DNA from 2 places in the Mesorhizobium sp. BR1-1-2 genome. Region 2 is predicted to be linked to the other one. Evidence: predicted binding sites of a transcription regulator. Region 2 holds the regulator's gene; the other holds the start of a gene.

Region 1 (7,842 bases), on a different contig from region 2:
ATCCGCATTTGCGGCAGAAATTGCGCTCTCCGGTCGAGATCTCGCAATGCGGATGTTCGTCGTCCTCGATCTCGGCCCGATAGACGCCGAGGCTGCTCTTGCCCCGGAGGGTCATCGTCTCGTAGTCGGCGCCGAGATTGATGGCAAAACCGCCGCCGCCCTGCTGCTTGCGGCAGATCGAGCAGTAGCACAGCATGAACGGCACGGGCGTGTGGCTTTCCACCTCGAAACGAACGGCATTGCAGCGGCAGGAGCCTTTGAGCAGGACAGGCATGGCGGGAAACTCCGATCGGTCATCCTTCAACCTGTCAGCATGGTTTTGGTTGCGCCGATGACAAGGCCGGATCGCGGTGACATGATCCGCGCATGGACGATGAACGCATAGAAGAACTCTTCCAGAGCCTGGGCCCGGTCAGCATCCGAAAACTGTTCGGCGGCAAGGGCATCTATGCCGACGGCGTCATCGTCGCCATCGTGCTGCGCGGCGAATTGATGCTGAAAGCGGACGAGCAAAGCGCGCCCGACTTCGAGGCGGCCGGCTGCACGCAGTGGACCTACACCGGGTCCCGCCACGGCAAGCTGGTTGCGATGCCCTACTGGAGCATTCCCGATAGTGCCTTCGACGACCCCGACGAGATGGCGGTATGGGCGCGGCGGGCCTATGAGGCGGGGCGGCGGGCGGGGAAGTAGGAGCTGCGTTCGCCGAAGAATACCGTCATGGGTTCTGAAGACGATCCAGAATGAGTCGCGTTCTGTCACGCCCCCCTCTGTCCTGCCGGACATCTCCCCCGAGAGGGGGGAGATTGGCGGTCTGGGCGGCGACGCCCTTTCTTCGATGCTGAAAATTGGCGAAAGCAGTCGGAATATCCGATCTCCCCCCTTGTGGGTCCCTTGTGGGGGAGATGTCCGGCAGGACAGAGGGGGGCGCTGGCCCGCAGGTATTGATAGATCTGCGCAGCAGATCTGTCCCCTACAGCGCCTTCGCTATCCTTGCCGCCAGCCGCGCATTGTTCTCGACCAGCGCGATGTTGGTCTTCAGGCTCCGGCCGCCGGTCAGTTCCAGGATTTTGGACAGCAGGAACGGCGTTACCGCCTTGCCGGTGACGTTGAGCGCCTCGGCAGCCTTCTGTGCGGCCTCGATATAGCCGGCCATCTCGCCGGCCGGGATTTCCTGATCCTCCGGCACCGGGTTGGCGATCAGCATGCCGCCGCTCAGGCCCAGCGCCTGTCGCGTCTTGTAGAAATGCGCGATGTCTTCCGGCGCGTGCAAGGTCAGCGGCGCGCGGAATGGCGACTGCCTGGACCAGAAGGCCGGCATGGTCTCGCAGCCATGGCCGATCACCGGCACGCCGCGGGTCTCCAGTACCTCCAGCGTCTTTTCGATGTCGAGGATGGCCTTGGCCCCGGCCGAGACGACGATGACGGGCGTGCGCGCGAGCTCATCGAGATCGGCGGAAATATCGAAGCTTTTTTCGGCGCCCTTGTGCACGCCGCCAATGCCGCCGGTGGCGAACACCTTTATGCCGACCATGTGCGCGGCGATCATGGTGGCGGCAACCGTGGTGCCGCCGGTGCGCCCTTGCGCGACGGCGAAGCCGAGATCGGCGCGAGAGAGCTTCATGGCATCGCCGGTCATGGCGAGCGATTCGCGTTCTCCGTCGGAGAGGCCGATCTTGATGCGGCCCGCGACCACGGCGATCGTCGCCGGCACCGCGCCGCCATCCCCAATGATCTTTTCCACGTCCGCCGCCATGGCGCCATTGTCGGGGTAGGGCATGCCATGCGTGATGATCGTGCTTTCCAGCGCCACCACGGGCTTCCCGGCGGCCAAGGCTTGCGCCACCGGCGCGTGGACATCGATGAAGGGGCGGGCGGTCTCTGGGTTCATCTGGATCTCCAATCCGGAGTGCGGCGCATCCTTTCGGATGCGCACTCCGGCACTATGAATTTGCCGGTCTCATGCCATCTCCTGCTCATCGGGCACAAGAGCCAGCGCTTGCGCGAAGGTCGCCGTGGTGAAATCGGGAACGGCGCCAGCGCTTTCAATAGCCAGCGTCGCGGCGGCGACGCCCTCGCGCAGCGCCGCACGCAAGGGCATGCCGCGCAGCAAGGCGGCGACCGTCGCGCCGGCAAGCGCATCGCCGGCGCCGGTGACGTCCACGATTTTTCTTGGAGGGGGCGGGACGACGGCAAAGCTGCCGTCGCGGTCGAAACCGAGCACCGGGCCGCCGCCCGCCGTGACCACCGCGCTGTCGAGACCGGCGCTTCTCAGCCCGTCGACGATAACCTTCTGGGAGGCGGCATCGTCAAGCCCGGCAAGCGCCACCGCTTCGCGCCTGTTCATGAAGGCGACGGCCAGGCCGCCGAGCACCGGTTTCAAGCGCACGACCTTGGCCGGTGAAATGGCAATGGCGAAGACGGGCTTGCCGGCGGCAAGCGATACCAGCCGCTCCAGAGCCGCCGACGACAGATTGGCGTCGCACAGGACGGCATCGGCGGCGGCGATCTCTTCCCGCACCCTGGAGCGGCGGATCTGCTTGGTAAACGCCAGCTCATAGAGCGCCATGTCGGCAAAGCCGACGAGCAATTCGCCCTCACGGTCGATCAGCGCCGTATAGCTCGGCGTCGTGCGGTCGAGGAACACCGCGGACAAGTCCGCAATGCCTGCTTCGGCGATGGCGCGCGAAACCGTGTCGGCGGCGGCATCGCCGCCGCGCACCGACAGCAGCGAGCCCGAGACGCCTCGCCGTACCGCGCTGCGTAACGCGTTGAAGGCGCCGCCGCCGACATCCTCGCGCATCGTGCCCGGGTTGGAGGCGGCCGGCACATAAGCGCCGGATACCTGGCCGCGCCTGTCGATATGGGCACCGCCCACCGCCAGGAGTCTTGGAGATCTTACCATGCGCCGATATGACCTTTGTTGGCGCTCACGCACAAGCGCCATGCCGTGCGACGGAGCTTCGCAGGCAACGGCCGGCGATTCGTGAGGCCGGCACGGCGAACCAGCCTGGCCTAATGTTCGGCCATGCTGGAGCCGAATCCTGAGACAAAAAAAGAACAAATCAGGATGTTGCTTATTTTTCAAATGCTTGATCCCCCTTGCCAAATGAGAACAAAAAAGGTACAAATAACCAAGGATTACGGATTGTCCGGCCTTCATTGACGACTACGGGGTGATGTATCATGGCTCAGAACAGCTTGCGGCTTGTAGAGGATAAGGCAGTGGACAAATCAAAGGCTCTGGATGCGGCGCTGTCGCAAATCGAGCGAGCTTTCGGCAAGGGCTCGATCATGCGGCTCGGCGCGAACGAGCAGGTTGTCGAGATCGAAACCGTGCCGACCGGCTCGCTCGGTCTCGACATCGCGCTTGGCGTCGGCGGCTTGCCGCGCGGCCGCATCATCGAGATCTACGGGCCGGAAAGCTCGGGCAAGACGACGCTGGCGCTGCACACGGTGGCGGAAGCCCAGAAGAAGGGCGGCATCTGCGCCTTCGTCGATGCCGAGCACGCGCTCGATCCGGTCTATGCCCGCAAGCTCGGCGTCGATCTCGAAAACCTCCTGATCTCGCAGCCTGACACCGGCGAGCAGGCGCTTGAAATCTGCGATACGCTGGTGCGCTCCGGCGCCATCGATGTGCTGGTGGTCGATTCGGTCGCGGCACTGACGCCACGCGCCGAAATCGAGGGCGAGATGGGCGATTCGCTGCCCGGCCTGCAGGCCCGCCTGATGAGCCAGGCGCTGCGCAAGCTGACCGCCTCGATCTCGCGCTCCAACACCATGGTCATCTTCATCAACCAGATCCGCATGAAGATCGGCGTCATGTTCGGTTCGCCCGAAACCACCACCGGCGGCAATGCGCTCAAATTCTACGCCTCGGTGCGTCTCGATATCCGCCGCATCGGCTCGGTCAAGGACCGCGACGAGGTCGTCGGCAACCAGACGCGCGTCAAGGTGGTCAAGAACAAGCTGGCGCCGCCCTTCAAGGTGGTCGAGTTCGACATCATGTACGGCGAAGGCGTGTCGAAGACCGGCGAACTGGTCGATCTCGGGGTGAAGGCCGGCGTGGTCGAGAAGTCGGGCGCCTGGTTCTCCTACAATTCGCAGCGTCTCGGCCAGGGCCGCGAGAACGCGAAGCTGTTCCTGCGCGACAATCCCGATACGGCGCGCGAGATCGAACTTGCGCTCAGGCAGAACGCCGGACTGATCGCCGAAAAATTCCTCGAGAATGGCGGCTCCGAAGGTGGTGACGATGGGTTCGAGGATGAAGCCGGCGCGATGTAGGCGTTCGCCGGCGTAATCCAAGCGTTCGCCGGCGCGATCTAGCATTCGGTTTACGGCCCGAGTTCGGCCATAATCCAGGTTCATCAACTTGAGCTTATGTAATCGAGTTCTGTAGTATTGCGTTTCGAACCGCCGGCCCCGTGCCGGCGGTTTGCGTTTTGAGCGGCTGGTGAACCGCGAATTGACCAGCTTGCGTGTTTCTGGACAGGGTGCCAAGCGGCGGCTAAAAGGCCAGCTCCATCTTCTAAAGCGCAGAGCCCATTTTCCGCCGGTCCGGCCGGCGGCTCTCTCGAAAAGGCAGCATTCATGAGTGGCGTGAACGAGATCCGGTCGACATTTCTCGACTATTTCCGCAAGGAGGGTCACGAGGTCGTGGCGTCGAGCCCACTTGTGCCGCGCAACGATCCGACTCTGATGTTCACCAATGCCGGCATGGTGCAGTTCAAGAACGTCTTCACCGGCCTGGAGAAGCGGCCCTATTCGCGTGCCACGACCGCCCAGAAAAGCGTTCGCGCCGGCGGCAAGCACAACGACCTCGACAATGTCGGCTACACCGCGCGCCACCTGACCTTCTTCGAGATGCTCGGCAATTTCTCCTTCGGCGACTATTTCAAGGCGCGCGCCATCGAGTTGGCCTGGAACCTCATCACCCGGGAATTCGGGCTGAAGAAGGACAAGCTGCTCGTCACCGTCTATCACACCGACGACGAGGCGGCTGGTCTCTGGAAGAAGATCGCCGGTTTTTCCGACGATCGTATCATCCGCGTCCCGACCTCGGACAATTTCTGGGCGATGGGCGACACCGGCCCATGCGGGCCGTGCTCGGAAATCTTCATCGATCGCGGCGAGCACATCTGGGGCGGTCCTCCCGGCAGCCCGGAGGAGGATGGCGACCGGTTCCTGGAATTCTGGAACCTGGTGTTCATGCAATATGAGCAGGTGACGAAGGACGAGCGCATCGACCTGCCGCGCCCGTCGATAGACACCGGCATGGGCCTGGAGCGCATGGCCTCCATCCTGCAAGGCGTTGAAAGCGTCTTTGAGACCGACCTGTTCCGCCATCTGATCGATGCCGCGTCGTCAGCGCTCGGCCGCGGTCCCGACGCCGAGACCGTCGCGTCCTATCGCGTCATAGCCGATCACCTGCGCTCGTCCTCCTTCCTGGTCGCTGACGGCGTGCTGCCGTCCAATGAGGGGCGCGGCTACGTGCTGCGCCGCATCATGCGTCGCGCCATGCGCCATGCGCAGCTGCTCGGTGCGAACGAACCCCTGGTCTGGAAGCTGGTGCCGGCGCTGGTTCGCGAGATGGGCCAGGCCTATCCGGAACTTGTGCGCGGCGAACAGCTGATCACCGAGACGCTGAAGCTTGAGGAGACCAGGTTTCGCAAGACACTGGTACGCGGTCTCGGTCTGCTGTCGGAGGCGACGGAAAAGCTCGGCGCCGGCGACATGCTGGATGGTGAGACGGCCTTCAAGCTTTACGACACCTATGGCTTCCCGCTCGACCTGACGCAGGATGCGCTGCGCCAGCGCAACATCTCGGTCGATCTTGCCGGCTTCACCAATGCGATGGAGCAGCAGAAGGCGGAGGCGCGTAAGCATTGGGCGGGCTCCGGCGAGGCGGCGACCGAAGCGGTCTGGTTCCCGGTGCGCGAAAAAGCCGGTGCCACCGAATTCCTCGGCTACGAGACTGAAGCTGCGGAAGGCATCATCCAGGCGCTTGTCCGCGACGGCAAGGCTGTCGACAGCGCCGGCAAGGGCGAAGCGGTTGCCGTGGTCGTCAACCAGACGCCGTTCTATGCCGAATCCGGCGGTCAGATTGGCGACACGGGAACCATTTCAGGCGAAGGCTTCTCGATCGAGATTTCCGATACGCAGAAGAAGGCCGACGGGCTGTTCGTGCATCTCGGAAAGGTGATCAGCGGCACTGCCAGGACGGGTGCCGCCGTCGAGCTGAAGGTCGACCATGCGAGGCGCTCCAGGCTGCGCGCCAACCATTCCGCGACGCATCTGATCCATGAGGCGCTGCGCGAGGTGCTGGGCACCCATGTCGCGCAGAAGGGCTCGCTGGTCGCGCCCGAGCGCCTGCGCTTCGACATCTCGCACAACAAGCCCATCTCGCCCTCGGAACTCGAGGAAGTCGAGCGCATGGCCAATGAGATCGTGGTGCAGAACAGCCCGGTGACCACGCGCCTGATGTCGGTCGACGATGCCATCGCCGAAGGTGCCATGGCGCTGTTCGGCGAGAAATACGGCGATGAGGTGCGCGTCGTGTCGATGGGCACGGGCCTGCACGGCGCCAAGGCCAACCGCCCCTATTCGGTCGAGCTCTGCGGCGGCACGCATGTCAGGGCAACCGGTGACATCGGCCTGGTGCGCGTCGTGTCCGACAGCGCCGTCGCCGCAGGCGTGCGCCGCATCGAGGCGCTGACCGGTGAGGCCGCGCGCAAGCATCTCGATGAACAGGACCGGCGGCTGAAGGCGGCCGCGGCAACGCTGAAAATCTCGCCGGCCGACGTGCCGGCGCGTGTTGAAGCCCTGCTCGAAGAGCGCAAGAAGCTCGAGAAGGAGCTCACCGAAGCGCGCAAGAAGCTGGCGCTGGGCGGCGGGTCGCCCGCTGACGCGCCGGCCGCGAACGAGACCGTCGCGGGGGTCGGCTTCCTCGGCAAGTCGGTTTCCGGTGTCTCGCCGAAGGATCTGAAGCCGTTGGCTGACGCCGGCAAAAGCTCGCTCGGTTCAGGCGTCGTCGTCTTCGTCGGCACGGCTGAGGACAACAAGGCGAGCGTCGTGGTCGCCGTCACCGACGATCTCGTCGGCCGCTTCAGCGCCGTCGACCTGGTGCGCGTGGCCTCCGCAGCACTCGGCGGGCAGGGCGGCGGCGGCAGGCCCGACATGGCCCAGGCGGGTGGCCCCGATGCCTCGAAGGCCGATGACGCAATTGCTGCGGTGAGGGCGGCGCTGGAGGCCGCGTGAACTGCCGGAATCATCAGATGTTCAGGGCAGCGCCGCCCCTCATCTGGCTGCCGCCATCTTCTCCCCCGTAAACGGGAGAAGGACGCTCTCGGGCGTGATTTCGCCAATTATCGTCGTTGAAGAATGGCCGCGGAGGTCGCGGCCAGCTTCTTTCTCCCCGTTTTACGGGGAGAAATGCCCGGCAGGGCAATGAGGGGCGGCGCTAACGCCGAGCAAGTTTCGCTCGACTAGCCCAGCTTTTCGGTGCGTGCAAAGCTCGGGCGCTCGACCACCGAGCATGCCAGTCCCGGATATCCGCAAACCGAGCCAGCAGATCCCGCCCCTCGCTGACCTTGACGAAATAGGCAATGATCGGCGCCGCATGCAGGTCGGCGAGCGTCACCCGGTCGCCGAGCAGCCACGGTCCGGGAACCTTGAGTGAGGTGAGCACCCTGAGGATCGTTTCCGCCTGGCTCAGGCCATCGGCGATCAGCCTCTCATCCGGCTCGGTCTTCTCCAGCCGCTCCACGGCGACATCCCAGACCATGGCCCGATAGCCATAGGCGTCGAGCATGCCGATGATCTGGTTCATCCGCGCGCGGCCGCGCG
Region 2 (7,842 bases):
GCTGATCGGCAATGGCCGCCGCCGCACCTACAAGGAATTGTCCGACTGGACGAACAGGCTGGCGCATGCGCTGGTCGAGAATTACGGCGTCAAGCCAGGCAACCGGGTGCTGATCCGCTCGGCCAACAACCCCGCAATGGTGGCTTGCTGGCTGGCCGCCACCAAGGTCGGCGCCGTCGTGGTCAACACCATGCCGATGCTGCGCGCCGGCGAACTCGCCAAGATCGTCGACAAGGCCGAAATCTCGACAGCGCTATGCGACACCAGGCTGATGGACGAGATGACCGCCTGCGCCAAGGACAGCGCGTTCCTCAAGCAGGTCATCGGTTTCGACGGTACTGCCAACCACGATGCCGAACTCGATCGTGCAGCCCTCGACAAACCCGTGACATTTGCCGCGGTGCAGACCGGGCGCGACGACGTCGCCCTGCTCGGCTTCACCTCGGGCACGACGGGCGTGCCGAAGGCGACGATGCATTTTCACCGCGACCTCCTGATCATCGCCGACGCCTACGCCCGCGAGATCCTGCAGGTGACGCCGGACGACATCTTCGTTGGCTCGCCGCCGCTGGCCTTCACCTTCGGCCTTGGCGGGCTCGCCATCTTCCCGCTGCGTTTCGGCGCCGCGGCGACGCTGCTGGAACAGGCCACACCGCCCAACATGGTCCAAATCATCGAAAGCTACAAAGCGACAATCTCCTTCACCGCGCCCACCGCCTATCGCGCAATGCTCAAGGCCATGGACGAAGGGGCCGATTTATCGTCGCTGCGGGTCGCCGTTTCAGCCGGCGAGACCTTGCCCGCGCCGGTCTTCGAGGAATGGACTGAGAAGACCGGCAAGCCGATCCTCGACGGCATCGGCGCCACGGAAATGCTCCATATTTTCATCTCCAACCGTTTCGACGACATGAAGCCCGCTTCCACCGGCAAGGCCGTTGGCGGCTATCAGGCGCGCATCGTCGACGACGAAATGCGTGAAGTGCCGCGCGGCACCGCGGGCAGGCTCGCGGTGCGGGGACCGACCGGCTGCCGCTACATGGCCGATGCCAGGCAGAGCGACTATGTCCGCGACGGGTGGAACCTCACCGGCGACACGTTCTGGCAGGACGAGGACGGTTTCTTCCACTTCGCCGCGCGCTCCGACGACATGATCGTCAGTGCCGGCTACAACATCGCCGGCCCCGAGGTCGAAGCGGCGCTGCTGGCGCATGCCGATGTCGCCGAATGCGCGGTGGTCGGCGCCGAGGATGCAGAGCGCGGCCAGATCGTCGAGGCGCATGTGGTGCTGGTGCAAGGCGTGGCGCCGGACGCAATGACCGTGAAGCGCCTGCAGGACCATGTCAAGGCGACGATCGCGCCCTACAAATACCCGCGCTCGGTAAAATTCATCGCCGCTTTGCCCAAGACGCAAACCGGCAAGATCCAGCGCTTCCGGCTGCGCGCGGAGAAGATCAATTGAGCAAGCCCTACGACCCTTCCACCGAGGGCGCGGAAATGTCGTTCAAGGAGCGCATGTCCTACGGCGACTATCTGCATCTGGAAAAGGTGCTCGAGGCGCAGCAGCCGCTTTCGTCAGCCCATGACGAGATGCTGTTCATCATCCAGCACCAGACATCGGAACTCTGGATGAAGCTCGCGCTGCACGAAATCGGCGCCGCAATCCGCTCCATCCGCGCCGACCGTCTCGAACCGAGCTTCAAGATGCTTTCGCGCGTCGCGCGCATCTTCGAGCAGCTCAACAATGCCTGGGACGTGCTGCGCACGATGACGCCCAGCGAATACACCGAATTCCGCGATGCGCTCGGCCAGTCCTCGGGCTTCCAGTCCTGGCAATACCGCGCCATCGAATTCATGGCCGGCAACCGCAACCTCGCAATGCTCGGGCCGCACAAGCATCGGCCGGACCTCAGCGAGAAACTGGAGGCGATCCTGGCGCAGCCGTCGCTCTACGACGAGGCGCTGCTGCTGCTCGCCCGCAACGGCTTCGACATCGGCGTCGACGCAAGGCGCACGGACTGGCGCGAAACGCGGACCGAAAACGAAGAGGTCCTGGTCGCCTGGCAGACCATTTACCGCGACCCGCAGCGCTACTGGATGTTCTACGAACTCGCCGAGAAGCTGGTCGACTTCGAGGATTATTTCCGCCGCTGGCGCTTCAACCACGTCACCACGGTCGAGCGCATCATCGGCATGAAGCGCGGCACCGGCGGCACATCGGGCGCGTCCTATCTGAAGAAGATGCTGGAGGTCGAGTTGTTCCCGGAGCTGTGGAAGGTCCGCACCCGGCTCTGACGTAGCTTTGCCGAGTGCATGTCGTTATCTCGAAACCGCTGCGCTTTTCTGAGCGACAGGCTCTTAAGTCACCGCCGCCTTGACGGCGAAACGCGCCTCCTGCCAGGCGTCCGTGCGCAAAATGTCTTCCAGCACCTCGACCGCCTGCCAGACATCGACATAGCCGACATAAAGCGGCGTGAAGCCGAAGCGAATCGTGGATGGCGCGCGGAAATCGCCGATCACGCCGCGCTCGATCAGGGCCCGCATCACCTGATAGCCATGCGGGTGGAGGAACGACACCTGGCTGCCGCGCTCATTGCCGTCGCGCGGGCTTTCGAGTTCGAGGCCGTAGACGCCGCATTTTGCCTCGACGAGCCGGATGAACAGATCGGTCAAGGCGATGCTCTTCCTGCGCACCTCTGCCATGTCGATGTCGTTCCAGACATCGAGCGCCCCTTTGAGCGCGCGCATCGACAGCACAGGCTGCGTGCCGCAGAGAAACCGGCGGATGCCTGTGCCGGCAGCAAAACCCTGTTCGAAGGCGAAAGGCCGCGCATGGCCCCACCAGCCGCTGAGCGGCTGGCGGACATCGCCATGGTGGCGCTCGGCCGCGTAGATGAAGGCCGGGGCACCCGGGCCGCCATTGAGATATTTGTAGGTGCAGCCGACGGCGAAATCTGCGTTCGAACGGTCGAGCTCGACCGGCAGGGCGCCGGCGGTATGGCAGAGATCCCAGACGATCAGCGCGCCGGCATCATGCGCCCTGCGCGTAAGCGCGGCCATGTCGCGCAGCTGCCCGGATTTGTAGTTGACGTGGTTGACCAGGATGACCGCGACCTGCTCGTCGATCAGTTCTTCTATGGTCGGCGCATCGACGCCCTCGAGCCGCAGCATCGTGCCCGGCCGCGTCGAGGCAACGCCTTCGGCCATATAGAGATCGGTCGGAAAGCTGTCCCCCTCGGCGACGATGACCGACCTGTCCGGCCGCATCCCGAGTGCCGCATGCAGCACCTTGTAGATGTTGATCGAGGTGGTATCGCAGACCACCGTCTGGCCGGCGGCGGCCCCGATCAGGCGCCCGAGCTGGTCGCCGAGTTCGACCGGCATGTCGAACCAGCCGGCGGTGTTCCAGGCGCGGATCAGATCCTGCGCCCACTCCTGCGTGGCGGCCTGCTGCAGCTCCCCGAACACGGCGGGCGAAGCGGCGCCCAGCGAATTGCCGTCGAGATAGATCACCCCTTGAGGCAAGGTGAAGCGGTCACGCATGGCACGCAGCGGATCCGCGGTGTCCATTGCCTCGATCGCTGCGAGATCGGGAATTTTGCTCATGGTCACGATGTTCCTCGGTGAGAAGAGCGCCCCGGAAAGGGGCCGGCCGTTTTGCCGCCGGGGCAAGGGCTGGCCGCATAGAGGCGCAAGAACAGGGTGAACGCCCGGTTCGATCTTTGCTCGATTTCCGGCCGAGGCAATTCCTCGAGCACTCCGACGATCCGGCGAACCTGGAGATCGCCGATCAAAAGCCGGACGTAGATGTCGGCGGCTTCGGCAGGATCGTCACAGGCGATCAGGCCGGCCCGACTTGCGGTTCGAAGCAGGTCGCCAACGAGCGGCATTATGGTATTGCGGCCGAATTGCGCGATCGACTGGCCAAGCGTGCCTGTATCGTTGACGTCGCCGGCTGCGGCGCGATTGAGCGCCACCGCCTTGTCGCCCGTCACAAGGGTCAGCAGGACTGGCCCGAGCAAGTTCAGGGTTTCGAGCGGATCGCGCGCCTGGCGAAGGGCGTCCTCCAGCAGCTTCCTTGCTTCTCCCGCATTCGCTTCGATCAAGGATCGAAACAGGACCTGCTTGTTGCCGTACCAGTTGTAGAGGGTTTCGTTCGAGGCCGATGCCCGCTTGGCGATGGCAAGCAGGGAAGCGCTTCTGTAGCCGGTTTCCCGGAGCACCGCATAGGCGGCCTCCTCTATCCGTTCACGTCGCGCGGCCTGCTTCGGCGTGGTCATTGGTGTCCCTCTTCGAAAACCGTATATTGTTATACGGTTTAGTCAAGCGAACCGGAAGCAAGGAGCGAACGAACGCAGCCCGTCGCATTCGGTGATGCCTGGCCGCTTTCCGGCAGGAAGTTGGCATTTTGGTTTCGTTTCGTTCACGAGCTGCGGAGATTTTGATCCGCCCCAAAAGGCAGCCGGCACCTGCCGGCCACACGGTTTGCAGGCTTGTACCAAGAGTGGAGATCGGCCGGGCCACAGGCCATTAACCAAAATAGTTTCAAAGAGGCTGAGAGCGCATTGACGACGGACGGCGCTGGCAGGATGCTGGCTGCAGGAGGGCCTTTCGTTTCCGCCGCCTTAACAAATTCATTAAACTTTAAATGGTTGCGGAACACAACTGGAACAGATAGTGTTTGTTCTGGGTTTGTTTTCTGATTCTGATTCCAGACCCTTCGTGCAATGCCTTTGGGGGCCGCCATGCTCACGCGCAAGCAACATGAACTCTTGATGTTCATCCATGAACGGCTGAAGGAAAGCGGCATTCCGCCGTCCTTCGACGAGATGAAGGAAGCGCTGGACCTCGCCTCCAAGTCGGGAATTCATCGGCTGATCACGGCGTTGGAGGAGCGCGGCTTCATTCGCCGCCTGCCGAACCGGGCGCGCGCGCTGGAGGTGCTGCGCCTGCCGGATTCGATCGCGCCGGGTCTTAACGCGGCAAAGAAGTTCTCCCCGAGCGTCATCCAGGGCAGCCTTGGACAGGGCGGCCTTAACAGGCAGATCAAGCCGGCGGCGCCCTCGCGCCTGCCCGCCGCCGGCAATGACGACGACGCGGTTTCAGCGGTTTCGATCCCGGTCATGGGCCGTATCGCGGCCGGCGTGCCGATCGACGCTATCCAGCATCAGACGCATTCCATCTCGGTGCCGCCGGACATGATCATGGGCGGCGAGCATTATGCGCTGGAGGTCAAGGGCGATTCGATGATCGAGGCCGGCATCTTCGACGGCGATACGGTCATCATTCGCAACGCCGACACCGCAAGTCCCGGCGAGATTGTCGTGGCCCTGGTCGACGAGGAGGAAGCGACGCTGAAGCGCTTCCGTCGCAAGGGCGCCTCGATTGCGCTCGAGGCCGCCAATCCGGCTTATGAAACACGTATTTTCGGACCGGACAGGGTCAAGGTGCAAGGCAAGCTGGTCGGACTGATCAGGCGCTACTGAGCGGGTTCGGCGTTGGGCTTTTCGGGTTTGCGGTAGGGCGGCAGTCCCCGTGCCTCGCGCGAGAATTTTCGCTGTTCGTGCCAGGGCCGATATGGCCTGTCGACGGCAAAGCTGACCTGGGCCGGTTCCGTCGCCGATTGCTGGTCGAAGAAGACGGCGGCACTTCCGTTCCGAGCGAGCTGCCGCTTGGTGATGACGAGGACCAGCGGATTGTGGCAGGGGTCGTAGCCCCCCGGGTCGTCGATGACGATCAGATCCGCATAGGCGCAGGCCCTCCAGGCATCCTTGCGATCCTCCACCTGCGCGATGATCGCCCCGGAGGGATGCCGGGCCATGCACAGGCCGGTGAAGCAATAGAAAGGCGCTCCCGCCGGAAGTTGCGCGGGATCGAAGACGTCGAACTGTCGGTCTCCGCTGTCGAACAGTTCCGGCGCGACGATGGTTTCGGATTTCAGCGCGCGTTTCCAGTTGTCGACGGTGAATTCGTTCGGACGCGCCCGGTTGATCGCGAGCTCGCCGCCGCCGATCGGCAGCGCCACCAGGCGGGCATCCTCCGAAATCAGCACGTCCGGCGTGCGCGTGTCCGAGACGGTCAACAGGCCGGCGAGCGCGAAGGGAAGTGCCGCCAGCCGCAGCCATGTCGTGGCCATCGTCGCGATGACCAGGGCGATCGCCACCAGAAGGACGGATTGCTGCGAAATCAACCCGACCGCGTCGACCGGCGAGCGTTGCGAGATCCATCCCGATATGGTGATCATCACGGTCAGTCCCTTGCCCATCAGATAAAGCGATGGTCCATCGAACCCGAACGGCATCAGCAGCGCGCTGGCAACCGCAAGGAACATCACGACGGAAACGATCGGCATGACTGCAAGATTGGCGAACAGGCTGAGTGGTGAAACGCGCTGGAAATGCCAGATGGCGAAAAGCGCCGTGGCGCTTCCCGCGATGATCGAGGTCATCGCCAGCCTACCTGTCGCCAGCAGCAATTTTCGCGTCAGGAGGCCAGGCAAGGTCCGTTGCGGCGGGGTCCGCGCTTTGTCGGCTTTGCGATCCGACCAGCCGGCATAGGCGCCGACCAGGGCCGCGGTGGCGGCGAACGACATTTGGAAGCTCGGCCCTACCACCTCGTGCGGCGACACCACGATGACGGCGATCGCCGAAATAGCCAGATTGCGCATGGTGAGTGCCGCCCGATCGAACAGGACGGCGATCAGCATCACCGCCAGCATGATGAAGCTGCGTTCGGCGGCAACGACGACGCCCGAAATGACGAGATAGGCGGCGATCGAGAAAAGTGCCGCCGCGGCCGCGTATTTCTTGACCGGCCGGCGGGAGGAAAAGTTCGGGAACAGCGCGAAGCCACCACGCAGCAGCCCCATGACGGTGCCGGCGACCAGCGCCATGTGCAGCCCGGAAATGGAGATGATGTGGTAGATGCCGGTGCGTCGCATCGCTTCGTTGATTTCGTCGGGAATCCCGGCGCGCACGCCCACGATCAGCGCCGCGGCGATCTCGCCCTCGGCGCCGCCGATGCTGTCCCTGATATGGTCGGCAATGCTTTCACGAGCACTCTCGATGGCGGCTGAAAGGGCGGCCCACAGCGGCCTATCATCGGCCGAGACGATCTTGGGATTGCCGAGAAAGAACCCGCTGGCACCGATGCCGGCGAAGTAGCTGTCGAAGGAAAAGTCGTAGCTGTCCGGCCGCACCGGCCCGGTCGGCGGCAACAGCTTGGCATAGCCGGTCACGAGCGAGCCGGCCGTCACCTCAGCCGGCACCTTGCGCGCCGAAAGGCGGACGCGCTCCGGCGCGTAGCGTAGTTTCGGCCGTGCGGTCGATGTCACGTCGATGGTCAGCCGGATGCGACCGGTCTCCATCTGGTCGACTGAAACGACGCGGCCGGTGATTTGCGTGGAGATTTCCGAGCCCAGCATCCGCGTTCCCGCCCGCCAGGTCTCGACTTTGCCGGCGAGCATGCCGAGTGCGCACAACAGCGCCGCCATGAAGCACAGATGGGTTTTCGACCATGAGCGCGAAACGAGCGCGCACAGCGCCATCAGGATCGCGATCGCGAGAGGCTTGGCAAAGCCCGGCTCCGCCGCCAGCGAAAAATAGGCCACCGATCCGCATGCCAGGAACACCGGTATCAGCAGGAAGGCTACGCCCCGATCGAGTTCGAGCTCGGCGGCTCTGGCCACTCCGTTGCGCAGGCGAGGCCATGAAGCACGACCGAACTCCCGGCGCAGGCGCGAGGCCGCGCGGACAGCAGGGACGCCAGGCGGCGCGGAAACATCCGGCGGCAGCGACTTGCCCGGCTGCTGCAAGGGCGGCGGCGCCAGCGGCAATGAGACCGGCG

Evidence for each region. The regulator LexA, encoded in region 2, represses DNA repair genes until DNA is damaged. The targets are predictions, from matches to a motif close to TGTTCNNNNTGTGTTCNG.
Region 1: recA (recombinase RecA) is a predicted target of LexA. The motif match lies at 3,109-3,126, and genes of this name have one in related genera.

Annotation. Positions count from the first base shown of each region.
Region 1 is NZ_JAIUID010000002.1:244,954-252,795, reverse strand. It holds gene LB551_RS04580 (GFA family protein) at 1-274, opposite strand, end outside; gene LB551_RS04575 (TfoX/Sxy family protein) at 367-690, shown strand; gene LB551_RS04570 (pseudouridine-5'-phosphate glycosidase) at 971-1,888, opposite strand; gene LB551_RS04565 (carbohydrate kinase family protein) at 1,958-2,902, opposite strand; gene recA (recombinase RecA) at 3,184-4,281, shown strand; gene alaS (alanine--tRNA ligase) at 4,588-7,254, shown strand; partial or broken gene LB551_RS04550 (glutathione S-transferase family protein) at 7,482-7,842, opposite strand, start outside.
Region 2 is NZ_JAIUID010000014.1:88,790-96,631, forward strand. It holds gene LB551_RS24455 (AMP-binding protein) at 1-1,459, shown strand, start outside; gene kynA (tryptophan 2,3-dioxygenase) at 1,456-2,292, shown strand; gene kynU (kynureninase) at 2,356-3,603, opposite strand; gene LB551_RS24470 (TetR/AcrR family transcriptional regulator) at 3,606-4,277, opposite strand; gene lexA (transcriptional repressor LexA) at 4,743-5,483, shown strand; gene LB551_RS24480 (ComEC/Rec2 family competence protein) at 5,477-7,842, opposite strand, start outside.